3 regions of the Kitasatospora sp. NPDC051705 genome follow, and region 2 is predicted to be linked to each of the others. Evidence: riboswitches for the same ligand, from Rfam matches in the RefSeq annotation. Region 2 holds a riboswitch; each other region holds the start of a gene.
What was found. A riboswitch is a leader RNA that binds a small molecule or an ion and turns the genes downstream of it on or off. The one in region 2 is predicted to bind cobalamin.

Region 1 (10,305 bases), on a different contig from region 2:
CCGGTCCTCGGCCACGCCGACCGGCAACTCGACCAGCTGGGACGGGCGTTCGTGGCTGCCGGCGGCCGGGTGCGGGCCGTCCGGGCACTGCGGGTCCGGCCCGGCCGGGTCGCAGGCGAAGCGGCAGCCGTCGACGGCGGCGATGGACGGCAGCAGGCCGGCCAGGGCGCGCACCATCGTCGACTTCGCGGTGCCCTTCTCGCCGCGCACGAGCACGCCGCCCACGGCCGGGGAGACCGCGTTGAGCAGCAGCCCGAGCCGCAGGTCGGCCATGCCGACGATCGCGGTGAACGGATAGCGGACGTCACTCATGCATACTCCCCAGGTGCCCCGGGCGCCAGGAACGGCAGCGATCCGGCCGCCGGCACCCCGCCCTCGATCAGCTTCCAGAGCGCGTCGGTGTCCGCGTGCTCCTCGATCAGGTCGCCCAGCCGGTCCAGCCGGGCCTCGCGCGCCTCGGCGAAGGACGTGTCCGGCGCGGGCACGAACGCGCGGCCCGCCGATCCGGCGACCTCGCGCAGGAGTTCGCGGCGGAACCCGTCGTTCTCCAGCGCGCCGTGCCAGGTGGTGCCCCAGACCTGGCCGACCCGGCAGCCGTCCAGGAAGGGCTCGCCGCCCTCCACCTCGACCACCCCGTGGTGGATCTCGTAGCCCTCGACCCGGTGCCCGTACGCCTCGCCGACCGGCCGGCCGAGCACCTTCTCGGCGCCGAACCGCACGCGCGTCGGCAGCAGTCCGAGACCGGCGACCTCGCCGGCCCCGGACTCCACCTCGTCGACGATCGAGCCCGCCAGCATCTGGTAGCCGCCGCAGACCCCGAGCACCGGCAGCCCGGCCGCCGCGCGGGCCTTCAGCGCCGGTTCCAGGCCGCGCTCGCGCAGCCAGGCCAGGTCGGCGACGGTGGCCCGGGTGCCGGGCAGCACCACCAGGTCGGCGTCGGCCAGCTCCTCCGGCCGGGTCGCCCAGCGCACCAGCACGCCCGGCTCCTGCGCGAGCGCGTCCACGTCGGTGAAGTTGGAGAGCCGGGGGAAGCGCACCACGGCCACCCGCAGCACGTCCGCGCCGAGCGGGCCGCGGCCGTCCACCCGGTCCACCACGGTCGACAGGTCCAGCGAGTCCTCGGCGTCCAGCCACAGGCCCGGCAGCATCGGCAGGGTGCCCAGCACCGGGCGGCCGGTCAGCCCGTGGAGCATCTCCAGCCCGGGGGCGAGCAGCCGGGCGTCGCCGCGGAACTTGTTGACGAACCAGCCGGCCACGTGCCGCTGGTCCTCCGCGGACAGCAACGCCAGCGTCCCGTACATGGCCGCGAAGACGCCGCCGCGGTCGATGTCGCCGACCACCACCACGGGCAGTCCGGCCGCGGTGGCCAGGCCCATGTTGGCGATGTCCCGGTCGCGCAGGTTGATCTCGGCGGGCGAGCCGGCGCCCTCGCAGACCACCACGTCGTAGCGGCGGCGCAGGTCCGCCAGGCACTCCAGGGCCCGCTCCAGCAGGACGGGCTTGCGCTCGCGGTAGTCCAGCGCACCGACCTCGGCGACCGGCCGGCCGAGCAGCACGACCTGGCTGCGGCCGTCGGCGCCGGGCTTGAGCAGCACCGGGTTCATGGCCGCCTCCGGCTCCACCCGGGCGGCCTGCGCCTGCATCGCCTGGGCCCGGCCGATCTCGGCGCCGTCGGCGGTGACGAAGGAGTTCAGCGACATGTTCTGCGCCTTGAACGGCGCCACCGCGACCCCGCGGCGGGCCAGCCAGCGGCAGATGCCCGCCGTCACCACGCTCTTGCCCGCGTCCGAGGTCGTCCCTGCGACCAGCAGCGCGTTGCTCATGCCCGTCCCTTTCCGCTTCTGCTTCCGCGGCCGGCCAGCAGTCGCAGTGCGACGTGCCCCGCCACGGTCGTACCCAGGGCCAGCGCGCCCACCCTCCGGGAGAGCACGCAGGCCCGCTCGATGTCGTCCACCGTGACCGGCCGCAGTTCGGCGCCCAGGACGGGTCGGTGCTCGACCCGCTCGCCGTACTGCAGGGTGCCGCCCAGCCGGACGCCGACCGCGCCCGCGAAGGCGGACTCGGCCTGGCCGGCGTTCGGGCTCGGGTGCGCCGAGCCGTCCCGGCGCCAGACCCGCCAGGCGGTGCGCGGCTGCGGCGCGGCGGCGACGGTCAGCAGGGCGGTCAGCCGGGCGCCCGGCCAGCCCGCCACGTCGTCCAGCCGGGCCGAGGCCCAGCCGAACCGGGCGTGGCGCGGCGAGCGGTGGCCGACCATGGCGTCCAGGGTGTTCACCGCGCGGAACGCCAGCAGCCCCGGCGTGCCCGCCAGCGCGCCCCAGACGAGCGCGTTGACGACGGCGTCGGCGGTGTTCTCGGCCACCGACTCGACCACCGCGCGGGCGATCTGCTGCTCGTCCAGCGCGCTCGGGTCGCGGCCGCACAGGTGCGGCAGCCGGGCCCGGGCCGCCGTCAGGTCGCCCGCGGCCAGCGAGCGGCCGATGGTGCGGGCCTCCCGGGTCAGCGAGGTGCCGCCGAGCACCGTCCAGGTCGCGGCGGCGGCCAGGGCCGCGCGGCCGAGCGGGCGCCGGCCCGCGGTGCGGTCCAGGGCCACCGCGGCGGCGGCCACGGTGCCCGCGCACAGGGCCGTGTAGCCGGCGCCGGTCGCCCGGTCGTCCCGCCAGAGCCGGCGCTCGAGCCTGGCCGCGGCGGAGCCGAAGACGGCCACCGGGTGGCCGCGGCGGGGGTCGGCGTAGCGGGCGTCGGCGGCGTAGCCCGCGAGGGCGCCCAGCGCGAACGCCGCCGCGCGGGTCAGCGGGCGCACGTCGGGTGCGGCGGGTTCGCGGGGGCGGCGGCCGGGTGCGGCGGGACCGGGGGGTGCGGCGGAAGGCAGCGTCGGGTCCGGCGGGGCGGGGCAGCCTGCATCGCGTGCGTGTCCTCACTCAGGGTCCGCGCCCTGGCTCGACGTAGCGGGGGCGAGAGTCTCCTGGCTTCCGGGTCGGACGCACCCCCGGGCCTTCCAGCGGCTTCTGACGGCGCGCCGTGGCAACCTGCCGAGCGTGCTCCCCGGTGACAGTGGCGGGACCGCGCCGGACTCGCACCGGCTTCCTCTGCATGCCTCCGTTTGGCCCCCGGATCCCATCACGCGGCCGAACCGGGAGTCAACCGAGGTCACGGAGGGGTTGGTCACACGGGACCGGGGGCCGCGGGGCGGCCGCGGGCTCCCGGCCGGGCGGCGGCGACGGGCGGCGGGGCCCGCGTCGGCACCTCCGTCGGTACCTCCGATCCGCCCGCCCGCAGGGGCATGACACCCTGTGCGATCGTCCAGCGGTCCGTAGGGACCTCCAGGGCCGCTTCGTGTGTTCGGCGGCTGGGGCCCGCCGCCACCCGCACCTACCGTTCGTTCCCATGCGACGCAGACAGCCCCCCGCCCTGCCCCCGGTGCCGTTCTCGCCGGGCGCCGCCCGAGCCCACCGGGCCGGCCTCGGCCTGACCCCCGACCAGGTCGTCGGCGGGATGGCCGCGCACGGCGTCCGCCTGCTGCCCACCCACGTCCTCGCCTGGGAGAGCGGCGAGCTGCGGCCGACCGAGGAGGAGTTCATCGCGCTGGCCCGCGCGCTCTGGTGCCCCGCCGTCCAGTTGATGGGCACCCGCCCCACCCGGCTGCGGGACTTCCGGGTCGCCCGCGAACTCCACCAGGACGCCGCCGCCCGCCGGATCGGGGTCGCCCTGCGCCGCTACCAGGACGCCGAGCTGACCGGCCGGTGGGACGGCGACGAGGCCCAGACCCACGCGCTCGCCCAGGTGCTCGGCCTGCGGCTGCGCGAGCTCGTCGACGTCACCGGCCGCCGCGAGGAGCTCGACCGGTGCCTGCGCCAGTGCGTGGACGGCCGGTGGCAGGCCCACGTCCGGGCCGTCGCCCGGATCGTGCCGGTCCACGAGGACGACCTGGCGGCCGTGCTGACGGCCCTCCAGCAGGAGAACCAGGTCTCCTCCCACTGGGGCAGCGGCAGCTGGGGCTCCCCGGCCGCCGCGGTGCCGGACCCGGTCCGCGAGCAGCCGTTGGCGGAGCGCTTCTGGGAGTTGCTCGGGCGGCGCCGGACCGACATCCCGGTCTGACGCCGCGGCCCGCCCCCGCCCGCCCCCGCCTGCCCGCGCCGAACCGCCGCCCGTACCCCTCCAGCCCGCCCGCCTCCCGCCCGCCGCCCGCACCCCCGCCGGCCGCCCCGTCGTGCCCCGGACGGCCCAGCCCGGTGGCCGCCCGGCCGCCCTCCCGGTGAACTGGTGCTCGAACACCGTCCGGTCCAAGACCGTCCGACCGTCAGAGCGGGGAGCGATATGCGTTGGGGAACCGCGGCCGTCGTGGCCGCCGCCGCCGTCGGTGCCGGGGCCGCCGTCCTGGTCATCGGCCGCCGGGCCTCCGAACGGACGGTCCGCCCGGCCGCCGCCGTCGAGGGCTCCGGCCCCGTCCTGGTGCAGAGCCTGGCGGCCGGCCGGATCACCTTCACCCGGCGCCCCGCGAGCCTGCGCCCGGGCCGCTGGGCGGTCGAGTGGGACGACCACGGCCACGCCGTCGTCGAGGACGTCCTGCACAGCGACGAGCAGGGCGTGACCCGCAAGCTCCTGCGCGCCGACCGCGGCACCCTCACACCCGGCACCGAGGTCCGCTTCACCCCGCGCGTCCACCTCGGCGACCCGACCGCGGCGCTCGGCCTCCCGTACCGCGAGACCGCCGCGGACGGCGAGCTCGGCGCGCTGCCGGTCTGGTTCCTCGACGGCAAGCGCGGCACCTGGGTGATCCTGGTGCACGGCCCCGGCGGCGACCGGCAGCAGACCCTCCCGGTGCTCCCCGTCCTGGACCGGCTCTCGCTGCCCGCCCTGGCGGTCACCTACCGGGGTGACGAGGGCGCCCCGGCCTCGCCGGACGGGCTCAGCCACTTCGGCGAGACGGAGTGGCGCGACGTCGAGTCGGCGATGCGCCTGGCGCTGGACAACGGGGCCGGCCGGGTCATCCTGTACGGCTGGTCGGTGGGCGCCACCATGGTCCTGCAGGCGGCGGCCCGCTCCTCCTGGGCGCACGCGATCAGCGGGATCGTGCTCGACTCGCCCGTCCTGGACCTGCCCGCCACCGCCCGCCGCCGCGCCGCGCGGGCCGGGTACACCGGCCCCGCCGCCGAGCTCGGCGCGCTGGCCGCGGAGGGCCGCACGGGGGTCGACCTCGCCGACTTCACCCGGATCGCCGAGGGTGCCGACCTACGGGTGCCCACCCTCCTGATGCACAGCCCGGACGACCAGCTCGCCCCCTTCCGCAGCGCGGAGCGCCTCGCCGGGCTCCGCCAGGACGTGGTCAGCCTGCAAACCTTCCCGGGGGCCGACCACGCCGCGCTCTGGAACTCGGCCCCCACCCACTACACCGAACTCCTGCGCCGCTGGCTCACCCCCCTGCTCTGATCCGTCCGGGCGGCGACCGCCCCCCGCGGCCGCCCGCGGGAGGCGCGGCCGGTGCGGAAACGCCGGCGCGCAAAGGCGGCTGCGGAAAGGCGGGGTGGAGAGGCGGGGTGGACGCGGCCGGCGGCACCCCGGGGCCGGTGTCGTTCGAACGGCCGACTTCCGACGGCACCCGCTCCCCGCCGGCCCTCGTCGGCCGTGTGCGGAAAGTCGGCCGGGCCGACTTTCCACGCCATTCCCGGTGGTCGCGCCGGGCCGTTCCGGCGGCTCCGGAATTCCTCGCGGCGGCCGGTTCCGGACGGGTGCGGAATGCCGTTTCAGCCGGATTTCCGCACCGTCACCCGCATGATCGGCAAACGCCGTCAATCGTCCCCGAAGATCCTCGCCGCGGCCCGTGCCGGGGTGGCCGACGGGCACGGAAAGTGACCGGACGGACGGGGAGCGCGACCGGCGCCGAGGCCCTCCCGCCGGGCTGGCATGGCCCCGCCACACGTTTCCGGCCAGGCGGTTTGCCTCTGTTGCCCGATCTTGTGGAGGTGCTGTGGACGACAGCCCGTCCGTACGGCCAACCGGATGTGACAGAAGGCCGGTACAAGGGGAAGACTGCTCGACGTGACGTCTCGGAATCCGCGCGACCGTGATGCCCCGCTCCCGCCGACGATCGGTACCGGTGCGACGGTGACCCGTCTCCCCGGTACGGCCCACCGGCCCGCCGGTGGCAGGCCGGGCGGGGCCGGGGTACCCCGCCGACGAGGTCCGGCTCCTGCGCCCGGTCGCGGCCGGGTCCCGGTGCCCGAGGGCTTCCCGGCGCCGGCCGAGCTGGCGCCGCTGGCCCGCCGGATGCTGGTGGACGCCGTCCGGATCGCCCGCTGGGCGGGCGATCTGGAGGAGGTCGACAAGCGCGGCGAGCTGCTGCCGGACGACGCCCGCGCGGCCGGCCGGGCGCTGGCCATGACGGTCGGCGCCGCCACCAAGGCGTGGGGTCAGGCCCTGCTGGTCGGCCTGGTCGAGGCCCGCGACGGCGGTGCCGGGCCGGGCTGGCGCCTGCACGCCTGGGAGCACGACGACGAGGCGGTGGTGCGCGGCTGGTCCGCGCTGTTCGACGCCTGGACGCTGCTCGCCCCGGTGCCGCCGGCCGCCCTGCGCGGCGTGTTCGCGGTGCTGGCCGGCCAGGCCGTGGACCAGGCCCCGCAACTGCTCTCCTTCCTGCACCTGGTGGCCGCCCCGGTGGCGGACAGCGAGCTGCTGGAGCTGCTGCGCCGCGGCCTGGACGAGCGCCGGGTGGGCGGGACGGACGGTTCCGGCCTGTCGCCGGTGCCGCACGCGGCCTCCGCCGTGTCGGCCGTCCGCGGCACCTGCCGGGAGCCGCAGATCGACACCCCGCCGTCGCCCGCCGACGTCGCCGCCGTCCTGGACTGGATGCTGGACGGCCTGACGGCCGTCGGCGCGGTGGAGCGCCGGGACGACGCGGCCGAGCTGTCGCCGCTGGGCCACTGGGCGGTGCGGGCGAAGCTGGAGGAGATCTGCACCGTCGCGCAGACCGCGGCCGGGCACATCGAGCAGAGCGCCTTCGAGCTGCTGAACGCCTGCGCGGACTACTCGCCGGGCCCGGCCCGGGCGGAGTTCCGCGCCTGGGTGGCGGCCCGTCCGGCGGACCGCGCGGTGGCGGAGCTGCTGGACGCCGCGCAGGGGGACGACGCGCTGGTGCGCGGGCTGGCCTTCGAGGCGCTGCGGGTGGCCGGCGGCCCGGCCGAGCAGGCGGTGCGGGCGGCGGTCGACGAGCCGGTGCTGCGCCCCTACGCGCTGCTGTGGCTGGCCGAGCGGGCCGACGAGGGGGTGTCCCCGGCGGACGTGCTGGGGGCCGAGGACGCGGCCTGGCTGTGGGTGGACACCGCGGCGGCGGTGCTGGACCACGGCGAGACGGAGCTGCTGGTGGGCCACGTCGAGGGCGCCTCGGCGGGTGATCCGGTGCGGCTGTTCGCCCGGGCCCGGCAGTCGGGGCACCCGCGGGCGGCCTCGGTGCTGACGGCGGTCTCGGGCGTGCACCCGGATCCGGGCGTGGCGCGGGCGGCCCGTCGTTCGGCCTTCAGCGTCCACACCGGCGGCGCGTAGCCCGGCGTCCGCACCGGGCCACGCGTGGCGCGGCGCCCGGACGGAGCACAACGGGAAGGGCCCCGGATCCTGGTGGATCCGGGGCCCTTCCCGTTGTGCTCGGGGCGGGCTCAGCCGAGCCGGGACTCCGCCCGCCGGGCGCGGACGTCGCCGACCTTCTGCCCGACCTTGCGCCGGATGACCAGCAGCGGGGCCATCGCGGCGAGCGTGATCTGGGCGAACGCGCCGACGTGCATCAGCGCGTCGCCACCGGGCAGGCCGGTGGCCCAGGCCGCCAGGCAGCCGATCGAGACGACGATCCAGCAGAGCGTCGCGGTGGCCAGCAGCCCCTGCGGCTTCGGGTACTCGATCCGGCTGACCATCAGGTACGCCGCGCCGAAGATGGCGAGCAGACCGGGCAGGAACGGCGGGTCGAGCAGCACGATGGCGATGACCGTCATCGCGCCCATCGGGCAGGGCATGCCCTGGAACACCCCGGGCCGCATCTTCACGGCCGAGAAGCGGGCCAGCCGCAGGACGACCGCGAGCAGCACGGTCAGCGCGATCAGTGCCGAGAGCTTGCTGTTGGAGCCCTGGGAGACCATGCCCCAGACCGCGACGAAGTAGGCCGGCGCGATGCCGAAGCTGATCAGGTCGGCCAGGTTGTCGAGTTCCGCTCCGAGGGCGGAGGAGCGCAGCTTGCGCGCCACCAGGCCGTCGAAGAGGTCGCACATCGAGCCGATGAGCAGCAGGGTCACCGCGGTGGCGGCGCTGTGCCGGTCGGGTGCGGCGTCCGGGTTGGTGATGTGCGGGACGAGGACCCCGGTGGTGATCGAGTAGATCGCCAGGAAGCCGCAGACGGCGTTCCCCAGGGTCAGGAAGTCGGCGGTGGACAGGTGCTGGGGAGAGCGCGGGGCGCGCAGCTCGCGGTCGCGCGCCCAGCGGCGGCGGCGCAGGGCCGTCTCCTCGTCGTCCAGGCCGACGATTGTCTCAGGATCAGTCACGGTCAAGGCGCGTCACCCCGGCTGTGGTCTTCTGGCCGACCTCGACGCCGACCTCGACGCCGGCCGGCAGGTAGGTGTCGACCCGGGAGCCGAACCGGATCAGGCCGATCCGGTCGCCCTGCTCGACCTTGGTACCGGCGGCCACGTACGGCACGATGCGGCGGGCCACGGCCCCCGCGATCTGCACCATCTCGATGTCGCCGAGCTCGGTGTCGAAGTGCCAGACGACCCGCTCGTTCTGGTCGCTGTCCTTGTTGAACGCCGGGACGAAGCCGCCGGCGACGTGCTCGACGGAGGTCACCGTGGCGGGCAGCGGCGCGCGGTTGACGTGGACGTTGAGCGGGCTCATGAAGATCGCGACCCGGGTGCGGCCGTCCGGCCAGGCGTCGATGCTCTGCACCACGCCGTCGGCGGGCGAGATCACTCTGCCCGTGCCGATCTCACGCTCGGGGTCGCGGAAGAACCACAGCATGCCGGCGCCGAGCGCGCAGGCGGGAACCGCCGCCAGGGCCCACTTGCCGCTGCGCCGGGTGAGGGCGGTGGTCACGGCGGCCGTGGCGAGGGTGGGGACGAACCAGGGGGTGGCTCCGCGCGCGATGGTCACGCGGGGTCGCCGACCGGCCGTCGTGGCTGCGAGGGCATCGCGGTCCGTGACGGAGGAGTGAGGGGACGGGCTGATGGGCATCGAAGACCTTTGTCGCGGGGGATCATGGCCGCTGGACGGGGGCCACCGCGGGATCGGGTAATAGAGGGACGGCTTGCTGTCCCGGTGGATGCTATCGGGAGCACACGGTGGGTGGGCAACCCGCCTGCTCGTTCATGTGTCCGGGGGAGGCGCGTCTGCGCGTCCCACCCCTACGACCGTAGCTCGACCCGGTCCGGTTCCCAAGGGACCGGACGCGGCTGGTGACTCTTGTCTCAGCGGGGGTGCCGGCGGAACCCGGGGGGCGGAGCGGCCCGTACGCGCCCTGGCGAGGGTGTGCGGAAGCGGCCGCAGGGCGCGTCGTTGCAGCTGTACGCCCTGCGGCCGCTTCCGGCGGGCCGTGCCGGACCCCAGGCGGACCAGGCCGGGGCCGTGGTGGGCACGGCGGGGTGCCGGGACGGGCCCGCACGCCCGTCGACCGGCGGTTCGGAGGGGCCGACCCGGCCGTCCGCGGCGGCCCGGGGGCCACGTCGTCCGGGCGGGTCGACCGGGTGCTCAGTCGGCGATCCGGTACTCCTCCAGGAGCCGGCGTCCGACGATCATCTTCTGGATCTCCGCAGTTCCTTCACCGATGAGCAGCATCGGGGCCTCGCGGTAGAGCCGCTCGATCTCGTACTCCTTGGAGAAGCCGTAGCCGCCGTGGATGCGGAAGGCGTCCTCGACGACCTCCTTGCAGTACTCGGAGGCGAGGTACTTGGCCATGCCGGCCTCGAGGTCGTTGCGCTCGCCGCTGTCCTTCTTGCGGGCGGCCATGACCATCATCTGGTGGGCGGCCTCGACCTTGGTGGCCATCTCGGCGAGCTTGAACTGGATGGCCTGGTGCTCGGCGATCTTCTTGCCGAAGGTGGAGCGCTGCTGGGCGTAGGAGATGCCGAGCTCGAAGGCGCGGCGGGCGACGCCGCAGCCGCGGGCGGCGACGTTGACGCGGCCGACCTCGACGCCGTCCATCATCTGGTAGAAGCCGCGGCCGGGCACGCCGCCGAGGACGCGGTCGGCCGGGATCCGGACGTCCTGCAGGACGAGCTCGGTGGTGTCGACGCCCTTGTAGCCCATCTTCTCGATCTTGCCGGGCACGGTCAGGCC
Region 2 (10,305 bases):
CGTCCAGGAGCTGTTCTACCGCACCGTGCAGGTGTCCCGGCAGCGCAACGACGGCGCCATCTGCGTGGGCAGTTGCGCCGTCTACCGGCGGGCCGCCCTGGAGGAGAACGGCGGCACCACGCTGATCGGGCACTCCGAGGACGTGCACACCGGCTTCGACCTGCGCCGGCTCGGCTGGGACCTGCAGTACGTGCCCGTCGCCCTGGCGACCGGCGTCTGCCCGGACAACGTCGGCGGCTTCTTCAACCAGCAGTACCGCTGGTGCACCGGGTCGATGAGCCTGCTGGGCAGCCGCAAGTTCTGGACGACCAGACTGCGGCCGGTCACCCGGGCCTGCTACCTGTCCGGGTTCTTCTACTACATCCACACGGCACTGTTCACCCTGGTCTCCCCGCTCATCCCGATCGTGCTGCTGCTGGCGAGACCCGACCTGATCCGCTGGCAGAACACCCTGCTGGTGCTGCCCGGCCTGCTCTACGCGACGGTCGTCTTCCCGCTCTGGCACCGCAACCCGTACCGGCTGGAGGCCTGGGCCGCCCGGATGATGTACGGCTGGGCGCACGTCTTCGCCATCTGGGACATCCTGCGGCGCAACCGGATGGCCTGGCAGCCGACCGGCTCCACCGGCGCCAAGCGGAACAAGACCCGCCGCTTCTGGATCGGCATGATCGTCTGGAGCGGCGGGACGGCCGTCCTCTGGGTGGGCCTCGGCATCTGGCGGATGCTCACGATGGGCCCGCTGAACTTCACGCTCGTCCTCGCGTCCGGTCTGTTCTACGCCACCATCGTCGGCCGGGTCCTCGTCCAGCCGCGACCGACGGAAGCCGTGTGATCACCATGCCCGCCCACCCCCGACGGCCCGGCCACCCCCGGCGGCCGGACCGGTACCGCCGGCGGCCGGCACTCGCCCTGCTCGCCGGCGCGCTGCTGCTCGCCACCGCCGCCTGCGGCCCCGAGGACCCCGGCTTCGCGATGCAGGAGGCCGTCGAGCCCGACCAGCCCGCGGCCGCCGCCCCCGCCACCCCGGGCGCCACGGGTGCCCCCGGCACGGCCACCGGCACCCCGAGCGCCGCCGCCAAGCCGAAGGCCGTCCCGGCCGGCGTGCCGTACGACGTCACACCGCTGCTCAAGCCGGACCACAAGTACCTCGGCGCCGCACTGCCCGGCGTCCCCGAGACGATGGACGCGCTGCCCGTCTACACCTCCACGATCGGCAAGCAGCCCAACGTCCTGGAGTTCTACGCCCACTGGGAGGGCGGCTTCGACACCCAGGGCGCCAAGCGCATCTACGCGGCCGGGGCCCTGCCGTACATGGCCTGGGAGCCGTACAACCACTCGCTGGCCTCGATCGCCGCCGGCGACACCGACGACTACGTCCGGGGCGTCGCCAAGTCCGTGGCCAAGCTCGACCAGCCGATCGCGATCAGCATCGCGCACGAGATGAACGGCAACTGGTACCCGTGGGGCCGGCAGGCCGCCAGCGCCCAGGAGTTCGTGGCCGCCTGGCGGCACGTGCACGACCTCTTCGACCGGGCCGGGGCGACCAACGTCATCTGGGTCTGGAACCCGAACATCACCGACCCGGCGCCCAACACCCGGCTCGCGCCCTACTACCCGGGCGACGCCTACGTCGACTGGGCCGGCATGACCGGGTACTTCACCCGCACCGGGCCGAAGAACTTCGACCTCCTGTACGGGCCGACCATGGCCGAGATCCGCGGCTTCAGCCAGAAGCCGTTCTTCATCTGCGAGACCGCCTCGGAACAGGGCAAACGCCAGCTCGCGGACATCGACCAGCTGTTCTCCGGGGTCGCGGCGCACGACGACATCCTCGGCTTCGTCTGGTTCAACATCGTCAAACGGGCCGACTGGCGCGTCGAGGCCGTCCCGGAGACCCTCGCGGCCTTCAGGCGGCGCGTGTCCGACCCCCGCTTCGGCTTCGACATCCGGAACCCATGATGAGCGCAGAGTCAGAGTTCGCCCCCGCCCCGGACGACGCGGCCGCCGGGCCCGCACAGGCGCCGGTGCCCGCACACCTGCCCGTACCGGTGCCGGACGAGGCCGTACCCGCCCCGGCCGCCGCACGGGCCGCGCGCGCCGCCCGGGCCGCCCACGCCCTGCGGGCCGCACGGGCCGCCCTCGACGCGGACACCCGTGACGGCGGCGGGCACCCGCCGACCACGGCGGACGCCGCCCCCTCGGCGCCCGCGGCCGGGACCGACCTGTTCCGCCGCGCCGACCGCTCGCCCGGGCCGGGTGCGGCGGGAGGCGACGGTGCCGGGCCCGGCGTTCCTGCGTCCGGGGTCCCTGCGTCCGGCGTCCCCGGGCCCGGGGTTTCCGGGACCGGCGGCCCGGGGACCGATCCGTCCGGGCCGGCCGTTCCCGGGCCCGACCTTCCCGGGCCCGACGTTCCGGCACCCGACGTTCCCGGGCCCGACCTTCCCGGGCCCGACGTTCCGGCACCCGACGTTCCCGGGCCCGATGTTCCGGGACCCGATGCGTCCGACGCGCCGCCGCAGGTGGCCCCGACCGGCGCCCCCGGCCCGGTGGACGACCAGGCCGTCGAGCTGGCGCCGTACACCATCCCGCAGGTCCCCGCGATCGGCTGGGACCCGGCCCCCAGCCCCCGGCGCCGCTGGATCGCCCGCGGCGTGCTCGCCGCCGTCCTCGTCATCCAGGCCCTGCTCTCGCTGCGCCTGCTCGCCGCCGCGCACCCCGACGAGGCCGCCGCCATGGTGGCCGGCCGCCAGCAGCTCGACCACCTGCTGCACGGCACCCCCGTGACCACCCACCTGGCCGAGCGAATACCCGGCACGCCCCAGCTGTACCTGCCGTTGGCCGGCGCCGCCGCCGACGCCAACGGCATCTTCGGCGCCCGGGTGCTCAGCCTCTGCTTCGCCCTGCTCACCACGGTGCTGCTGTACTCGCTGACCCGCCGGCTCTTCAACGAGCGGGTGGCGATCTGCTCGATCGCCGGCTACGCGGTGGTGCAGTCGACCGTCGTCGTCGGCTTCTACGCCGCGCCCGAGGCGCTCGCCGTCCTGCTGGTCGCCCTGGCGGCCTGGGTCACGGTGTTCACCGCGCGCCGCCCGGTGGCCCTCGTCCTGCTCGCCGCGCCGGTCGCCGCCCTGGCCTGCGCCGTCGCGTACTCCGCGGTGTTCACGCTGCCCGCGCTGGTCGCGCTGGCGGCGGCCACCACCTGGCCGCGGCGACGGCTCGGCCCGGCCGCCCTGCGGTCCCTGCTGCTCGCCGCCGGCACGGTGGGCGCCCTGCTGCCGTTCGGACTGCTCGGCAAGGTCGCCGGGTGGTCCCCGGCCCACGGGCAGGGTTCCCGTCCGGGCGGCGAGATCCTGCTGAACACCGTCCAGTGGGGCGGCCTGTTCACCGTCCTCGCGGTGGCCGGCACGATCGCGTACGCCCGCCGCGAGCAGCTGCTCGAGTCGCCGGAGAACGACGGCGTCACCACCACCCGCGCCCAGCGCGCCCTGCTGGGCACCGCCCTGACCTGCACCGCCCTGCTGGTCCCGGCGGTCCACCTGGCGCTGGGCACCTCGGGGGCGCTGTTCCGGCACCTGGGCTTCGGGATGCTGCTCGCCGCCCCGCTCGCCGGGGTCGGCCTCACCCGGCTGGTCGGCGCGCACTTCCGCCACCCGCAGCTGGGCATCCTGGTCTGGGTCGCCCTGCTCGCGCTCGGTCTGGAGCAGTCAGCGCTGCGTTACCAGAACGGGCCCGACTCCGGCCGGCTGCTCGCCGTCCTGCGGGTGCACGCCACGCCGCAGGGCCACTACCTGACCGAGGTCGACGGGCTGCCCGAGTACTACCTCGGCGCCGTCAGCCGGCCCGAGCAGTGGACGTCGGCCCGCTCCGGGACGGACTACCGGGACGCGGCGGGTGTCGAGCATCACGGCGACGAGGGCAGCGCCGCCGCGATCAAGGACGGCTACTTCACCGTCGTGGTCCTGGACAGCACCGCCCCGGCCGCCACGGACCGCGTCCTGGCGACGGCGCTGGCGAGCGGCGGGCACTACCGGTTGATCGCCCAGTTCACCTCTCCGACGGGCGATTCGAGCACCTACAAGGTCTATCTGAAGCACTGAACGGCCGCCGGGCCCACCGTGGCCCACGACACGTCGGCCACAACATATGGTGCCGCCGCAGTCAGCCGCCACTAGATGTATGCTCACTCCTGCTGTCAAAGCAGGGGAACCCGGTGCGAGTCCGGGACTGCCCCGCAGCGGTGTGCGGGCGGCTCGACAAGCCGCGCCCGCGAGTCCGAGTACCTGCCGACGGCGTGCGCCACGGCCCTCCCGCAGAGGCCGCGCCAGCACGAGCAGTACCTTCCGGGCCTCGCGGGCGGGCCGGGGACGCCACCGTCGCGCGACGCACTCCTGCGTACGCGCCGTGCTCCCCTGCCCCGTTCGGCCCGGACCCGATCACCGCCGCCGATCGCCGCCAGGAGAGAGCGCCTTGACCACCGCTGCCTCAGCCACCCTGCCCACCCAGGGCTCCGGTTCCGCCCCCGCCGCCCCGACGGTCTCCGACCCCGGCGGCGCGCTGCTGCGGCTGCTCACCGACCGTAGTGTCGATCTCCCCCAGGTGGACCCCGGCCATGTCGCCGCCGCCGCGCTGCGCGGCCGCCACGCCGGCTCGGACTTCGCCGAGCTGCGCGGGCTGGCCGTGGACGCCGCCGCGTCGATGATCGCCGAGGACCCCCAGTACTCGAAGCTGGCCGCCCGCCTGCTCGCACTGGAGATCGTCGACGAGGCCGACAGCCAGGGCGCGACCTCGTTCGCCGCCTCGATCGCCGTCGGCCACGCCGAGGGCCTGATCGGCGACGCCACCGCCGCCTTCGTCGCCAAGCACGCCGCCGCGCTCGACGCGCTGATCGACCGACAGGGCGACGACCGCTTCGAGTACTTCGGCCTGCGCACCGTGCAGTCCCGCTACCTGCTGCGCCACCCGATCACCCGCAAGGTCGTCGAGACCCCGCAGCACTTCCTGCTCCGCGTCGCCTGTGGCCTGGCGGTCGGCGACACCGAGCAGTCCGTGCGCGAGGTGGCCGAGCTGTACCGCCTGATGAGCCGGCTGGAGTACCTGACCTCCTCGCCGACCCTGTTCAACTCCGGCACCCGCCACCCGCAGATGTCGAGCTGCTACCTGCTCGACTCGCCGCTGGACAACCTGGACTCGATCTACAGCCGCTACGCGCAGATCGCCCGCCTCTCCAAGCACGCCGGCGGCATCGGCCTGTCGTACTCGCGCATCCGCTCCCGCGGCAGCCTGATCCGCGGCACCAACGGCAAGTCCAACGGCATCGTCCCGTTCCTGCGCACCCTCGACTCCTCCGTCGCCGCGGTCAACCAGGGCGGCCGTCGCAAGGGCGCCGCCTGCGTCTACCTGGAGACCTGGCACGCCGACATCGAGGAGTTCCTCGAGCTGCGCGACAACACCGGCGAGGAGGCGCGCCGCACCCACAACCTCAACCTGGCGCACTGGATCCCGGACGAGTTCATGCGCCGCGTGAACGCCAACCAGGACTGGTCGCTGTTCTCCCCCGCCGACGTCCCCGAGCTGGTCGACCTGTGGGGCTCCGACTTCGACGAGGCCTACCGCAAGGCCGAGCAGGCCGGCAAGGCCGTGCGCACCATCCCCGCGCAGACCCTGTACGCCCGGATGATGCGCACCCTGGCGCAGACCGGCAACGGCTGGATGACCTTCAAGGACGCCTCCAACCGCGCCGCCAACCAGACCGCGCTGCCCGGCCGCACGGTGCACTCCTCCAACCTGTGCACCGAGATCCTGGAGGTCACGGACGACTCCGAGACCGCCGTCTGCAACCTCGGCTCGGTCAACCTCGGCGCGCACGTCGCCGAGGGCGCGTCGGCGGAGGACCTGCTCGGCGCGATGGACTGGGAGCGGCTGGACGCCACCGTGCGCACCGCCGTCACCTTCCTCGACCGCGTGGTGGACATCAACTTCTACCCGACCGTCGAGGCCGGCACCTCCAACTCCCGCTGGCGGCCGGTCGGCCTCGGCGTGATGGGCCTGCAGGACGTCTTCTTCAAGCTGCGGATCGACTTCGACTCGGCCGAGGCGGCGCGGCTGTCCACGCTGATCGCCGAGCGCATCATGCTCACCGCCTACGAGCGCTCCGCCGACCTGGCCGAGCAGCTCGGCCGCCACGAGGCGTACGGCGAGACCCGCGCCGCCCGCGGCGAGCTGCACATCGACCACTTCGACGTGCAGCCGCACTGGGCCGACCGCTGGAGCGCGCTGCGCGCCCGGATCGCCGAGACCGGCCTGCGCAACTCGCTGCTGCTGGCCATCGCCCCGACCGCGACCATCGCCTCGATCGCCGGCGTGTACGAGTGCATCGAGCCGCAGGTGTCCAACCTGTTCAAGCGCGAGACGCTCAGCGGCGAGTTCCTGCAGGTCAACCCGTACCTGGTGCGCGAGCTCAAGGAGCTCGGCGTCTGGGACCAGACGACCCGCGACGCCCTGCGCGACGCCAACGGCTCCGTCCAGGAGCTCGGCTGGCTGCCCGCCGAGGTGCGGTCGCTGTACCGCACCGCGTGGGAGCTGCCGCAGCGCGCGCTGATCGACCTGGCCGCGGCCCGCATGCCGTACCTCGACCAGAGCCAGTCGCTGAACCTGTTCATGGCCGCGCCGACCATCGGCAAGCTCAGCTCGATGTACGCGTACGCGTGGAAGGTCGGTCTGAAGACCACCTACTACCTGCGCTCGCGCCCGGCCACCCGGATCGCCCAGGCCGCCTCCGGCACCGCCCGTGCCGCCGCGCCCGTCCCGGTGAACACGCCGACCCTCACCCCGGAGGAGGAGGCCGCGCTGGCCTGCTCCCTGGAGAACCCCGAGTCCTGCGAGGCCTGCCAGTGATGTCCGACGACCGCGAGAAGATGCTGCTCGACCCCGGGTTCGAGCTGACCCTGCGCCCGATGCGCTACCCGTCGTTCTACGACCGGTACCGGGACGCGATCAAGAACACCTGGACGGTCGAGGAGGTGGACCTGCACTCCGACGTCGCCGACCTCGCCAAGCTGAGCGAGGGCGAGCGGCACATGATCGGCCGGCTGGTCGCCTTCTTCGCGACCGGTGACTCGATCGTCGCGAACAACGTCGTGCTGAGCCTGTACAAGCACATCAACTCCCCCGAGGCGCGGCTCTACCTGAGCCGTCAGCTGTTCGAGGAGGCCGTGCACGTCCAGTTCTACCTGACGCTGCTGGACACCTACCTTCCGGACCCGGAGGACCGCAACGCGGCCTTCGCCGCGGTGGAGAACATCCCCTCCATCCACCAGAAGGCCCAGTTCTGCTTCAAGTACATGAACGCGGTCGACCACATCGACTCGCTGCAGAGCAAGGAGGACAGGCGGGCGTTCCTGCTCAACCTGATCTGCTTCGCGGCGTGTGTCGAGGGGCTGTTCTTCTACGGCGCGTTCGCCTACGTGTACTGGTTCCGGAGCCGGGGTCTGCTGCACGGTCTCGCGACGGGTACCAACTGGGTGTTCCGCGACGAGTCCATGCACATGGACTTCGCGTTCTCGGTGGTGGACACCGTGCGCGAGGAGGAGCCGGACCTCTTCGACGAGCAGATGGCGAAGCAGGTCACGGAGATGCTGGAGGAGGCCGTCGAGGCCGAGCTCCAGTTCGCCCAGGACCTGTGCGGTGACGGCCTGCCCGGCATGAACACCGCCTCGATGCGCGAGTACCTGCAGGCGGTGGCGGACCAGCGCCTCGCCCGTCTCGGGCTCCCGATCCGCTACGGGTCCAGCAACCCGTTCGGCTTCATGGAGCTGCAGAACGTCCAGGAGCTGACCAACTTCTTCGAGCGCCGGGTGTCGGCGTACCAGGTCGCCGTCGAGGGCTCGGTCTCCTTCGACGACGACTTCTAGGAAGTAGCCCGGTAGACGGACGGAGAGGTGCCCCGCACGGCCACAGCCCGTGCGGGGCACCTCCGTGTTGGATCAGTCGGCCGAGAACTCCCCGGACTTGACCCCCACGAGGAACGAGGCCCAGGCCTCAGCCGGAAACAGCAGCACGGGACCGCCAGGGTCCTTGGAGTCCCGGACCGCTGTCGTCATCGACCTGGCCTGTGCCTCGATGCAGTTCCCGCCCTGCCCGCTGTAGGTGCTCTTGTGCCACTCGCCGGTCATAACTCACCCATCTCTTGCCCGGAGTTCAGAACCCCTGTCGTACCCGAGCGATCATGTCGAGACTGTCAGCCGGACTCAAGGCGATTGAGCGGAGCGAGTCGAAGATCAATGTGTACTCATCGATCTCGGCTGGCGTCTCCATGTAGAGCGTCCCTGTCCGGTGCTCGACGCAGACTACGTCCGAGTAGTCGGGAGACGGGAAACTGAACATCACGAATGAGCCCATCAAACCAGCATGGGCACCGGCGCGGTCCGGCAAGACCTGGAGCTCCACATAGGGATGCCCAGCCATCTCGACCAGCTTGTCGAGTTGCCCAGCCATCACCTTCGCGCCACCCACCTGAACGCGCAACGCCGATTCGCCCTCGATCACGCACAAGCGCGGCGGGTTCGGCCTGGTGAGCACCTCCTGTCGCTCCATCCGAGCAGTCACCAAGGCATCCACTTGTTCGGCGGCCAGCCCGGACGGTTTGGCCTGCATCACCGCGCGAGCGTAGTCGGGAGTCTGCAGCAGGCCAGAGATCAGCATGTTCTCGAACGACCTGATGTAGTCAGCCGTCTCCTCGTAATCGATGAAGTCCGAGTAGGACGGCCGAGCCAAGCTCGCCCGCTGCACCCACCCGGGCTCTCGGCCCCGACGAGCAAGAGCGACCAACTCCTCGACACGGCCGTGGTCTTCCACACCGTAGAAGGTCAGCAGATCTCGCAGCTCGCCGAGCGAGATGCCCAGCCGCGCGTTCTCTATCCGGCTGATCTTCGAACGGTGACAACCGATACGCTCCGCCGCCGCTTCGGGCGACTTGCCGGCTTCCTCTCGCAGCCTGACCAAAGCAGCCGCCAATCGCCTGCGGCGCACTGTGGGTCGCGCTTGGCTCATCTGATGCTCCATCACACCGGTTAGGCCCAGATCATACGCCCCGGAAAAAGATCTTGGAAAATTTCCATCGGGCAAGTTGCGCATTGACTCATTTCCACCGCATGCTACTTGCTGTAGTCCGCCATGCCACCCAGAGTGACCGCCGCGGACTCATCCCGGGCATCCCCATGCCCCCTTCAGCCGCTCTCACCTGCACACTCCAGAGGTGGCCCCGCCATGCCTGAAGCCGCTCCCCTCTCCCCCGCCGAGCAGACCTGCTGGCTGCCCCGGCACCGCACGTCTCCCCGAGCCGCCCGGCAGGAGCTCCGCGAGTTCCTGCTCCCCCACCCCTGCGGCGAACGCCTGCTCCCCACCGGGGAGTTGCTGGTCAGCGAGCTGGTCACCAACGCCGTCCAGCACGCCCGCACGCCGCGCGACCGCCTGATCCAGGTCCGCTTCACGCTTGCCGACGGCCTCCTCCGCATCGAGGTGCATGACGCCGACAGCGAGAAGCCGGAACTCCGCGAGGCGGCCGACTCCGAGGAGGCCGGCCGCGGCCTGCTCCTCGTCCACGAGTTGGCGCAGAGCTGGGGCTGCTGCCCGCGCCGGGGCGGGATCGGCAAGGTCGTCTGGTGCCAGATCTCCCCCGAGCAGGCCGCCGCATGAGTGCTGTCCGGGCCGGAATCGTCGGCATCATGCTGCCCACCGTCTTCCCGAGCCTCGACCACGCACTGCCCGTGCTGTGGGAGCGGGTGCGCAAGCTGCCCGTCCGCGAGGCCCACCGGGACTTCGTCCGGCTCTGCATCGGCCCGGGCGGCGGCGAGGGCGTCGCCTACTGCCTCGCCCGCGGCGGCCGGTGGAGCACCACCCTCTACGTCGGCGAGCTGACCCGCTGGACCGCCCACCCCATCACCATCACCACCCACCACCCCTGAACTCGGCCGCCCCGGGCTGGTGCTCACACCAGCCCGGGGTGGTCGAACGGCCTTACGTCCCTCGCAAATCCGCGTCCTTGACCCCGCAGCTTCGAGCGGGACAGGCTGCGCATCGACGAGTCGCCCCCTCTGGAGGTTCACTTCCGTGCTCAAGGGTCAAGACTTCGGCCTCCTCTTCGAGACCTTCGAACGAACGGCCTTCCGGCTCGAAACACTGGCCGTCTACGACGTGGACGAAGAACGCGAGGAGTTCGCCGACTTCCTCGCGGGCAAAGGGCTGCCGCCCGACTGTGCCGACAACCCGTGGGTCCGCTCGATGACGGATCTGGGCAAGCGGGTGGCC
Region 3 (10,305 bases), on a different contig from region 2:
GGTCTGCTCGCGATACCCGCCCTCGCCCTCGCCACCGCGCTCCCGGCGGCCACCGCCGCCCAGGCCGCGCCCGCCGCCGCACCCGCCGCGACCGCGGCCCCGACGATCCGCCCCGACGCCGCCGCGGGCGGCTGGCTGGCCCGCCAGCTCGTCGACGGCGACCACTTCGAGTCCGTGTTCAACGGCACCGCCTACCCCGACCAGGGCCTGACCGTCGACGCCGTGCTGGCCTTCGCCGCCTCCCACGGCTCCGACGAGGCCGCCGCCCGGGCCACCGCCTGGCTGGCCAAGCCCGAGATCCTCGGCGGCTACCTCGGCGACGGCACCACCGAGGCCTACGCCGGTGCCACCGCCAAGCTGCTGCTCGCCGCCGAGGTCCGCGGCGCGAACCCGACCGCCTTCGGAGGCGTCGACCTGCCGGCCCGGCTGCGCTCCCTGCAGACCGCCGAGGGCCGCTTCTCCGACCGCTCCCAGTGGGGCGACTACAGCAACGCCTTCGGCCAGTCGCTCGCCCTGATCGCCCTGCACCGCACCCCCGGCGGCGCCCCCGCCGCGGCCGTCGACTTCCTGGCGAACAGCCAGTGCGCGGACGGCGGTTACCCGGTCTCCTTCGGCCAGACCACCTGCACCAGCGACCCGGACGCCACCGCGCTGGCCGCCCAGGCCCTCGCCGCCACCGGCCGCACCGCCAAGGCGAACGCCGGCCTCGGCTGGCTCACCGCCCACCAGAACGCCGACGGCGGCTTCGCGGCCGCCGGGGCGACCGCCTCCAACGCCAACACCACGGGCCTGGCCACCCAGGCGCTGCTGGCCGGCGGACGCCTCGGCGCCGGCCTCAAGGGCTGGAGCCGGCTGGTGAAGTTCCAGCAGGGCTGCTCCGCCGACCCGGCGGTCCGCGGCGCCGTCGCCTACGACGCGACCGGATTCGACCCGGCCAACGGCGCCCGGGCCACCGCGCAGGCCGCGCTCGGCCTCGCCGGCACCCCGCTGGCCACCCTCTCCGCCGCCGGCGCGCGTCCGGCCGCCCCGACCCTGGCCTGCCCGGCGCCCGCCGCCCGCTGAGCCACCGAACTCCTGAGCCACCGAACCCCTGAGCCCACGAGGAGAGTTCCGATGACCGACACCCTCACCCCGGCCAGACCGGCCCGCCGCGCGCTCGGCTCGATCGCCGCGGCCGCGGCCCTCACCGCCGGCCTGCTCGGCGCCTCCGCCGTCCAGGCCCCCGCGGCCCACGCGGCCGCCTGCAGCGGCACCACCGGCGTCACCGTCGTGGTCGACTTCACCGCCGTCGGCGGCGGCGTCGAGACCGGCTGCGCACCCGGCGATCCGGCCACCGGGCTCGCCGCGCTGACCGGCGCCGGATTCACGTACGCCTTCCACCCGCGGTTCCCCGGCTTCGTCTGCAAGATCAACGCGCTGCCGGCTACCTGCACCAACCCGACCGGCAGCGCCTACTGGTCCTACTGGCACGCCCAGCACGGCGGGCCCTGGTCGTACAGCAGCCTGGGCGCGGGCAGCTACAACCCGGCCCCCGGCGACGTCGAGGGCTGGTCCTTCGGCGCCGGCGCCCAGCCGGGCATCACGGCGCCCTGACGTCCGGAGGCACCTGCCGGCACCCCGGAGCCCCGCGGGGAGGGGTGCCGGCAGCTCCGGCACGCCCTGCGGTGCGGCAGGAGGCACCCGGCCGTCCTGATCCGCGCGGCCCGTCCCGTCAGGGTGAGCGGACCATCTGACGGGCCGTTGACTCCCACTCCGCTGACGTGGTCTGATGAACCGGTTTTTCACCTCGGTCCTCAGGGGAAGCCGGTCCAACTCCGGCGCTGACCCGCAACCGTAGATCCGCCCAGGGCGGATGAGCCGGAATGCCTGAACCGGGGTCTGTTCAGAGAGCACTCGCGTCGTCGCGGACTACGACGCAGTTCCGACGGCCACGCGCTCCACCGGCAGCCGTCGGCTGCGCCGTTGCGCCCCGCGTCGACCGACCAGGGAGACGCCGGTGAGGGTCAGCAGCAGTCGTACGCGCCACAGGAGCCGGGGCACCACGTCCCTGCTGGCCGCCGCAGCACTCGCGGTCACCGCCTGCGGCACGGCGCTTGTCGGCCGGCCCGCCGTCTCGCTCGCCGGGGCGGCCGTCCCCGCCGCGGGCCGGACGCCGGACGTCGCCAGGGGCGCCGCCTACCTCGCCGACCCGTCCCGCCTGATCGACGGTCACTACTACGAGGGCTTCCCGGCCTTCGCCGACTTCGGACTCACCATCGACGGCGCCTACGCGCTCGCCGCCACCGGCACCGACGACGCCGCGCTGCGCCGGATCGTCGACTTCCTGGACCAGCGGGGCAAGGACGCCAGCGAGCGCACCGTCGACGACTGGACCGCGATCGGCACCGAGTACGCCGGCGGCGGGTCGATCGGCAAGGAGGCGCTGCTCGCCGAGGTCGTCGGCCGTGACCCGCGGAACTTCGGCGGCCACGACCTGATCGCCGCCCTCGCCGCGATGGTGTGCACCAAGGCCGACACCAACACCGGCTGCGACGCCGCCGGGAACTACGGCTACGCCACCTCCGTCTTCTCCCAGGCGCTCGCCGTCATGGCCCAGCTCCGCGCCGGGGACGCCGCCAACGCCGCCCCCGCGGTCGCCTACCTGAAGGGCCTCCAGCACCCGGACGGCTCCTGGCCGAGCCTGATCCCGGCCACCGGCGACTCCGACGTCGACAGCACGGCGATCGCCGCCATGGCCCTCGCGCTCGTCCCCGGCGACGACGCCGCAGCGCAGGCGGTCGACAAGGGCCTCGGGTGGCTCGCCGCGCGGCAGTTGCCCGACGGTGGCTTCCCCGGTGCGGCCGGTGACTCGACCAACTCGGCCGCGCTGGCCGTCCAGGGCATGACGCTGCGCAAGGCCGACTACGGTGCGCAGATCGCCAAGGCGCTCGACTTCCTCGCCGGTCAGCAGAACGGCGACGGCGGGTTCAACGTCGCCTCCGCCGGGCAGCAGGGTTCGGACGTCCGTGCCTCGACCCAGGTGGTCGGCGGCGCCACCGGGATCTCCTTCGGCACGCTGAGCCGCCCCCTCGGGGGCACACCGACGCCGACGCCGACGGGGACGCCGACCGGAACTCCCACGGGGACGCCGACGGGGACGCCGACCGGAACTCCCACGGGGACGCCGACGGGGACGCCGACCGGTACGCCGACGGGCACGCCCACCGGAACCCCGACCGGTACGCCGACGGGCACGCCCACCGGAACCCCCACCGGAACCCCGACGGGCACGCCGACCACCCCGGCCGGCACCCCGACAGGCTCGCCGACCACGACCGCACCGGCCCCGGTCACCGACACCCCCGCGGCCGGCGGCGGCCCGACCGTCCGTCCGGCCGGAGGCGTCGACGCCCCGGCGGGTGCCGGTGTCGCCCCGTCCGGGGGCGTGCCGGTGTCGACCGGCTCCGGCAGCCTGGCCGGCACCGGTAGCCAGGCGCTGACGCTGACGGCAGGGGCCGGTGCGCTGACCGCGCTCGGCGCCGCCGCCGTCCTCGTCGCCCGCCGCCGCCGGACCGCGGCCCCTGGACGTCACCGATGACCGGGGGACCGGGCGCCCGCCTCGGCCGGCTGTTCGCGGCGACGGCGCTGACCGCGGCCCTCGCCCTCGGCGGCGTCGCCGTGGACACCGCCCCGGCCGCCGCGGCGCCGTTGCCGATGGACCAGTGCACCACCACCTCCGGCGTCGTGCTCGCCGTGGACTTCAGCAGGTGGGGCGGCCCGCTGTTGCGCTCCTGCGGGAGCACCCCCACCACCGGGTACGCCCTGCTCAACCAGGGCGGCTGGAAGACCGCCGGCACCGGGCACGACGGCCCGGCGTTCATCTGCCGGATCGGCTACAGCGGCTACCAGGGCGGCAAGCAGTTCCCGACCCCGGACCAGGAGAAGTGTGTCCTCACGCCGCCGGCCACCGCCTACTGGTCGTACTGGCACGCCGATCCGGGCCAGAACGAGTGGTCCTACAGCCAGCTCGGCGCGATGAGCTACCACCCGAAGCCGGGCAGCGTCGACCTGTGGATCTTCGGTGGCACCGACATCGAGGGCACCGAGGGGCGTCCGAGCTTCTCGCCGGACACCGTCCGGGCGCACAGCGCCGACCCGGGTGGGCAGCCGGCCGACCCGGGCCAGGGCTCCGCGGGTGCTTCCGGCGGCGCCGCGGGCGGGTCGAGCGGTGGTTCCGGTGCCGCGGGCGGCTCGGGTGCCTCGGGCGCTTCGGGCGGCTCCGGCGGCGGGTCGACGGGTGCCGGCGGTGCGACCGGCGGTGGCGGCGCCGCTGCGGCTTCGGGAAGCACCGGGGCCACCGGCAGCACCGGGGCCACCGGCGGTACCGGCGGGACCGGCGGCACCGGCCGTGCCCCGGCCCCCGCCCGGCCCCCGGCGGGCGGGGCCCGTCCGCCCGCGCCCGCCACACCCCCGACGGGTGGCACGGCCGGTACCCCGCAGGACGGCATCACCCCGCCGGGCGCCCCCGAGCCGGTGCCGGTGCCCGCCACGCCGGTGCCGGTCGAGCCGTCCACCCCGGCACCGACGGACACCCCGACCGACCGGTCGGCCCCGCCGGCCGTGGAGCCCGCGGTGGCCGCACCGACGGCCACCCCCGCCGTGCCCGGCGGCGTGGTGAACGCCGACCCGGTGGCCGACGCCCCGCACGACTCCGGCTCGATGCTCCCCGCCGTGGTCGGATCCGTCCTCGTCGTGGCCCTGGGCGTGGCGACGGTGGTCACCGCACGGCGCCGCCGCCGACGGGCCGAGTGATCGCGTGACCGTGCTCGACGAACGCGTCGCGGCCCCGCCCGCCGTCCGCGGGCCGGGCCCGGGCGGCCGGCGCGCCCCGCGGAACCTGCACCCGCTGGCGTGGTGGGCGTGGGCGCTGGCCCTGGCGACGGCGGCCAGCCGCACCACCAACCCGCTGCTGCTCCTGCTCGTCCTCGCCGTGCTCGGCTACGTGGTGACCGCCCGCCGCACCGAGGCCCCGTGGGCCCGCGGGTTCACCTACTACCTGTGGGTGGCCCTGACGGTGGTGGCGATCCGGGTGGTCTTCCGGTGCGTCTTCGCCACCGGCATCACCCCGCACGACCACCTGCTCTTCTCGCTGCCGCACATCCCCACGCCCGCCTGGTACGCGGGCATCGAGATCGGCGGCCCGGTCTCGCTGGAGGCGACGCTCTCGGCGGCCTTCGACGGGCTGCGGCTGGCCTGCCTGATCTGCTGCATCGGCGCGGCGAACACCCTCGCCAACCCCAAGCGGGCCCTGCGGGTGCTGCCGGGCGCCCTCTACGAGCTGGGCGTCGCCGTGACGGTCTCGCTGAGCGTCGCGCCGCAGCTGGTGCAGAGCGTCCAACGCGTCGCCCGGGCGCGGCGCCTGCGCGCCGGACGGACCAAGGGCGTCCGCGCGTTGCGCAGCATCGTCGTGCCGGTCCTGGAGGACGCGCTGGAACGCTCGCTCAGTCTGGCCGCGGCCATGGACTCGCGCGGCTACGGGCGCTCCGGCACGGCCTCGCGCCGCTCCCGCCGGCTCACCGGCGCCCTGATGCTGCTCGGCATGTGCGGCCTGTGCGCCGGGGTGTACGGGCTCCTGGACGGCACGGCTCCCGCCGCGCTCGGGCTGCCGGCCTTCCTCGCGGGTGCCGTTCTCTGCGTGGCCGGCCTGCTGCTCGGCGGCCGGCGGGTGCGGCGCACCACGTACCGGCCGGATCGGTGGCGGGCCGCCGAATGGGGCGTCGCCGGCTGCGGGGTGACGGCCGCCGTCCTGCTGTTCGCCACGGTGGGCTACGACGCCACCGACCTCAACCCCTCCCTCTACCCGCTGACCTGGCCGACGCTGCCGCTCGTCCCGGTGCTCGCCCTGCTGCTGGCGGGCGCCGCCGGGATCGTCTCGCCGCCGCCCGGCCGGACGCCCGAGCCGGCCGGCGACCGGCGCGGGGCCGGCACCACCCGCGGCACCGGTACCGACCGCACGACCCCCGAGGTGAGCACGTGATCCGATTCGACCAGGTCGGCGTGGTGTACGACGGCGGGAGCGAGCCCGTCCTGCGCGACGTCGACCTGCACGTCCCGGAGGGCGAGCTCTGCCTGGTGGTCGGGCGCACCGGCGCCGGCAAGTCCACCCTGCTCGGCGCCGTCAACGGTCTCGTGCCGCACTTCACCGGCGGCACCCTGCGCGGCCGGGTCACGGTGGACGGCCGGGACACCGCGCACCACCCGCCGCGCGAACTCGCCGACGTGGTCGGTGTGGTCGGGCAGGATCCGCTGGCCGGCTTCACCACCGACACGGTGGAGGAGGAACTCGCCTACGTCATGGAGCAGTTGGCGATTCCGCCGGAGGTCATGCGCAAACGCGTCGAGGAGACCCTCGACCTGCTCGGTCTGGCCGACCTGCGCCACCGCGCCCTGTACGAGCTGTCCGGCGGGCAGCAGCAGCGCGTCGCCATCGGCTCCGTGCTCACCGCGCACCCGCGCGTCCTGGTGCTGGACGAACCGACCTCCGCGCTGGACCCGACCGCCGCCGAGGAGGTGCTCGCCGCGATCACCCGGCTGGTGCACGACCTCGGCGTCACCGTCCTGCTCGCCGAGCACCGCCTGGAACGGGTCGTCCAGTACGCCGACCGGGTCGCCTACCTGCCCGGCGACGGCACCGTCGTGCACGGCCCGCCCGCCGAGGTGTTCCGGGCGACGGCGATCGCGCCGCCCGTCGTCGACCTCGGCCGACTGGCCGGCTGGCGGCCGCTGCCGCTGTCGGTGCGGGACGCCCGCCGAGCCGCCGCGCCGCTGCGCGAGCGGCTCACCGATCGACCGGTTCCCCCGCCGCGCCGGGCAGCGGTGGCGGGGGAGCCGGTTCTGGAAGCCCGCGGGGTCGTCGTCCGGTACGGTCCGGTGGCCGCCGTGCGGGAGGTCGACCTGACGCTGCGCGCGGGCGAGGTGACGGCGCTGATGGGCCGCAACGGCTCCGGCAAGTCCTCCCTCCTGTGGGCCCTGCAGGGCTCCGGCCCCCGCCAGGGCGGCAGCGTCCGGGTCGCCGGAGCCGGGGGCGGGAAGGCCGAGGACCCCAAGCGCCTGTCCGCGGCCCGGGCCCGGCAGTTGGTCGGACTCGTCCCGCAGACCCCCACCGACCTGCTCTACCTGGAGACGGTCGCCCAGGAGCTCGCCCAGAGCGACCTCGAGGCCGATGGCGCGGGCGGGCCGACCGCGCGGCGGATCCTCGACCGCCTGGCCCCGGGGATCCCGGACGAGACCCACCCCAGGGACCTGTCGGAGGGGCAGAAGCTGGCGCTCGTCCTGGCGATCCAACTGGCCGCCGCACCGCGGGTGGTGCTGCTGGACGAACCCACCCGGGGGCTGGACTACCAGGCGAAGGAGGCGCTCACCGGCATCGTGGACGCCCTCGCCGCCGAGGGGCGGACCGTCGTCGTCTCCACCCACGACGTCGAGTTCGTCGCCCGCGCCGCCGACCGCGTCGTGGTGATGGCGGAGGGCGAGGTCGTCGCCGACGGACCGACCGCCGAGGTCATCGTCGCCTCTCCCACCTTCGCCCCCCAGACCGCCAAGATCCTGGCGCCCCTGGTCTATCTGACGACACGTCAGGTCGCCGAGGCGCTCGCACCCGCGGAGTCCGCCCGATGACCGCCCTGCGGATCCCCGGCCGGGCCCGGATCGTCATCGCCCTGGCCGCCTTCATCGGCCTGGTCGCCTTCACCTGGCCGTTCGTCGTCGCCCCCGGAACGTTCGGCTCCACCTACGCGCCGCCGCTCATCTTCGGCGCCCTGCTCGTGCTGGTGCTCGCCGTCGTCATCGCCGAGATCTCGGCCGGCGGCATCGACGCCAAGGCGCTCGCCATGCTCGGCGTGCTGTCCGCCGTCAACGCCGGGCTGCGCCCGCTCGGCGCCGGGACGGCCGGCGTGGAGACGGTGTTCTTCGTGCTCGTCCTGGCCGGCCGGGTCTTCGGCCCCGGCTTCGGCTTCACCCTCGGCTGCACCTCGCTGTTCGCCTCCGCCCTGCTCACCGGCGGGGTCGGCCCCTGGATGCCGTACCAGATGTTCGGCTGCGCCTTCGTCGGCATGCTCGCCGGACTGCTGCCGAGGGCCCGGCGGCGCTGGGAGGTCCCGGTGCTGGCCGCGTACGGGGCCTTCTCCGGCTACCTGTTCGGGTTCCTGCTCAACCTCTCCTTCTGGCCGTTCTCCACCGACCCGAACAGCTCCATCGCCTACCTGCCGGGCCTGCCCTTCACCGAGCAGTGGCACCGCTACCTGCTGTTCGACCTGGCCACCTCGCTCGGCTGGGACACCGGCCGCGCCGTGACCACCTTCACCGCCGTCCTCGTCGTCGGCCCGGCCGTCCTGACCGTCTTCCGCCGCGCCGCCCGCCGCGCCAACTTCGAACCCACCGTGCGCTTCGAGGCCCCGGCCGCCCCCGGGACTCCGGCCGGGGCGCCCGCCGGGGTGCCGCCCTCCTGAGACGGCCGAGCCGGTGCTCCGGAACGGCCGGACGCCCCGGGGACGCGCGGGCGGCGCGTTTCCCGGGGCGGTGGGCGTGCGGGCCGGTCAGGCGGCCCGATGGGTGTGGAACCCGCGGCCGGTCTTGCGGCCGAGCAGACCGGCCTCGACCATGCGGGAGAGCAGCGGCGGCGGCGCGTACAGCGGCTCCTTGTACTCCTCGTACATGGAGCGGGCGATCGCCTCGACGGTGTCCAGGCCGATCAGGTCGGCGAGGGCGAGGGGGCCCATGGGGTGGGCGCAGCCGTGCACCATGCCGGCGTCGATGTCCTCGGGGCTGGCGTGCCCGGCCTCGGCCATGCGGATCGCGGAGAGCAGGTAGGGCACCAGCAGGGCGTTGACGACGAAGCCGGCGCGGTCCCGGGAGTGGACGATGCGCTTGCCGAGGACGTCCGTGGCGAAGGCCTCCACCCGGCCGACCACGGCGGGGTCGGTGTGCAGGGAGGTGACCAGCTCGACGAGCGGCATCACCGGCGCCGGGTTGAAGAAGTGCAGGCCCAGGACGTGGGAGGCCCGCCCGGTGGTGATGCCCAGCCGGGTGACCGGGATGGCGGAGGTGTTGGTGGCCAGGACGGCGCCCTCGTCGACGAGGACCTTGTCCAGGGTGTGGAGCACCTCGGCCTTGACGTCCTCGTGCTCGACGACCGCCTCGATGACCAGCTGACGGTCGGCCAGGGTCTCCAGGTCGTCGGCGAACAGCAGGTGCGCCCAGGCGTCGGTGCGCTGCTGCTCGCTGATCCGGCCGCGGTCGACGGCGCGGTGCAGGGAGCGGTCGATGCGGGTGCGGGCGGCGCGCAGTGCGGCCGGGCCGTTCTCACAGACGATGGTGTCGAGCCCGGCGCGGGCGAGGACCTCGGCGATGCCGGAGCCCATCTGCCCGGCGCCGACCACGGCGACCCGTCGGATCTCGTTCATGTCAGTGCCTCCGTGCTGGGGCGGTTCAGGCCGCCGTGCGGATTCGGACGAGGTGGCGGGCGTAGGCGTCGGTGGTGAGGAAGGGCGGCAGCTCGGCGCCGAGGGCGGTCTCCTCCAGGATCCGCACGGCGTCGTCCACCGGCGCCGGGTCGGCGCCCTCGGCGAGCAGCGTGCTGCGCTCCCGGTCGATGAGCCGCCGCACCAGGTCGGGGGTGGCGAGGGAGCCGCCGGTGAGGCGGGTGCAGTGGTGCTGCCACTGCCAGAGCTGGCAGCGGGCGATCTCGGCGGTGGCGACGTCCTCCATCAGCCCGAACACGGCGACGGCGCCGGAGCCGTTCAGCCAGGCGACCAGGTAGCGCAGGGCGACGGCGACGTTGGAGCGCAGGCCCTGTTCGGTGGGCAGGCCGGCCGTGAGCCGCTGGACGCCGAGCAGGTCGGCGGCGCTGACCTCGACGTCCTCGCGGGTGCGGTCGAGCTGGTTCGGGCGGTCGCCGAGGACGGCGTCGAAGGCGCTCCGGCAGGTGTCGACCAGGCCGGGGTGGGCGACCCAGGAGCCGTCGAAGCCGTCCCCGGCCTCGCGCTCCTTGTCGGCGCGGACCTTGGTCAGCGCCGTCTCGTTGGCGGCGGGGTCGCGCTGGGGGATCGCGGCGGCCATGCCGCCGATGGCGTGGGCGCCGCGCCGGTGGCAGGTGCGCACCAGCAGGTCGGTGTAGGCGCGCATGAACGGCTGGGTCATGGTGAGGGTGGCGCGGTCGGGCAGGACGTAGCGCGGGCCGTGCTGGGCGAAGTTCTTGATCAGGCTGAACAGGTAGTCCCACCGGCCGGCGTTCAACCCGGCGGCGTGCTCGCGCAGTTCGTGGAGGAT

Region 1: linked by a shared signal. The riboswitch ahead of ACIA8Q_RS25880 (cobalamin biosynthesis protein) and the one ahead of ACIA8Q_RS13875 (ribonucleoside-diphosphate reductase subunit alpha) in region 2 are both predicted to bind cobalamin.
Region 3: linked by a shared signal. The riboswitch ahead of ACIA8Q_RS00355 (prenyltransferase/squalene oxidase repeat-containing protein) and the one ahead of ACIA8Q_RS13875 (ribonucleoside-diphosphate reductase subunit alpha) in region 2 are both predicted to bind cobalamin.

Annotation. Positions count from the first base shown of each region.
Region 1 covers NZ_JBITCO010000024.1:37,414-47,718, forward strand. Annotated here, with positions in the region: gene ACIA8Q_RS25870 (putative cobaltochelatase) at 1-312, opposite strand, end outside; gene ACIA8Q_RS25875 (cobyric acid synthase) at 309-1,823, opposite strand; gene ACIA8Q_RS25880 (cobalamin biosynthesis protein) at 1,820-2,800, opposite strand; cobalamin riboswitch at 2,956-3,088, opposite strand; gene ACIA8Q_RS25885 (transcriptional regulator) at 3,385-4,095, shown strand; gene ACIA8Q_RS25890 (alpha/beta hydrolase family protein) at 4,315-5,427, shown strand; gene ACIA8Q_RS25895 (hypothetical protein) at 6,214-7,536, shown strand; gene ACIA8Q_RS25900 (CDP-alcohol phosphatidyltransferase family protein) at 7,647-8,525, opposite strand; gene ACIA8Q_RS25905 (phosphatidylserine decarboxylase) at 8,512-9,204, opposite strand; gene ACIA8Q_RS25910 (acyl-CoA dehydrogenase family protein) at 9,718-10,305, opposite strand, start outside.
Region 2 covers NZ_JBITCO010000008.1:220,571-230,875, reverse strand. Annotated here, with positions in the region: gene ACIA8Q_RS13890 (glycosyltransferase family 2 protein) at 1-832, shown strand, start outside; gene ACIA8Q_RS13885 (glycoside hydrolase family 26 protein) at 838-1,959, shown strand; gene ACIA8Q_RS13880 (glycosyltransferase family 39 protein) at 2,520-4,097, shown strand; cobalamin riboswitch at 4,139-4,303, shown strand; gene ACIA8Q_RS13875 (ribonucleoside-diphosphate reductase subunit alpha) at 4,492-6,894, shown strand; gene ACIA8Q_RS13870 (ribonucleotide-diphosphate reductase subunit beta) at 6,894-7,910, shown strand; gene ACIA8Q_RS13865 (DUF397 domain-containing protein) at 7,983-8,171, opposite strand; gene ACIA8Q_RS13860 (helix-turn-helix domain-containing protein) at 8,197-9,132, opposite strand; gene ACIA8Q_RS13855 (ATP-binding protein) at 9,265-9,693, shown strand; gene ACIA8Q_RS13850 (hypothetical protein) at 9,690-9,962, shown strand; partial or broken gene ACIA8Q_RS13845 (DUF6879 family protein) at 9,982-10,305, shown strand, end outside.
Region 3 covers NZ_JBITCO010000001.1:72,911-83,215, reverse strand. Annotated here, with positions in the region: gene ACIA8Q_RS00365 (peptidase) at 1-1,062, shown strand, start outside; gene ACIA8Q_RS00360 (flagellar hook-length control protein FliK) at 1,114-1,593, shown strand; cobalamin riboswitch at 1,760-1,889, shown strand; gene ACIA8Q_RS00355 (prenyltransferase/squalene oxidase repeat-containing protein) at 1,997-3,577, shown strand; gene ACIA8Q_RS00350 (hypothetical protein) at 3,574-4,791, shown strand; gene ACIA8Q_RS00345 (CbiQ family ECF transporter T component) at 4,796-6,016, shown strand; gene ACIA8Q_RS00340 (ATP-binding cassette domain-containing protein) at 6,013-7,656, shown strand; gene ACIA8Q_RS00335 (ECF transporter S component) at 7,653-8,486, shown strand; gene ACIA8Q_RS00330 (3-hydroxybutyryl-CoA dehydrogenase) at 8,574-9,440, opposite strand; gene aceB (malate synthase A) at 9,466-10,305, opposite strand, start outside.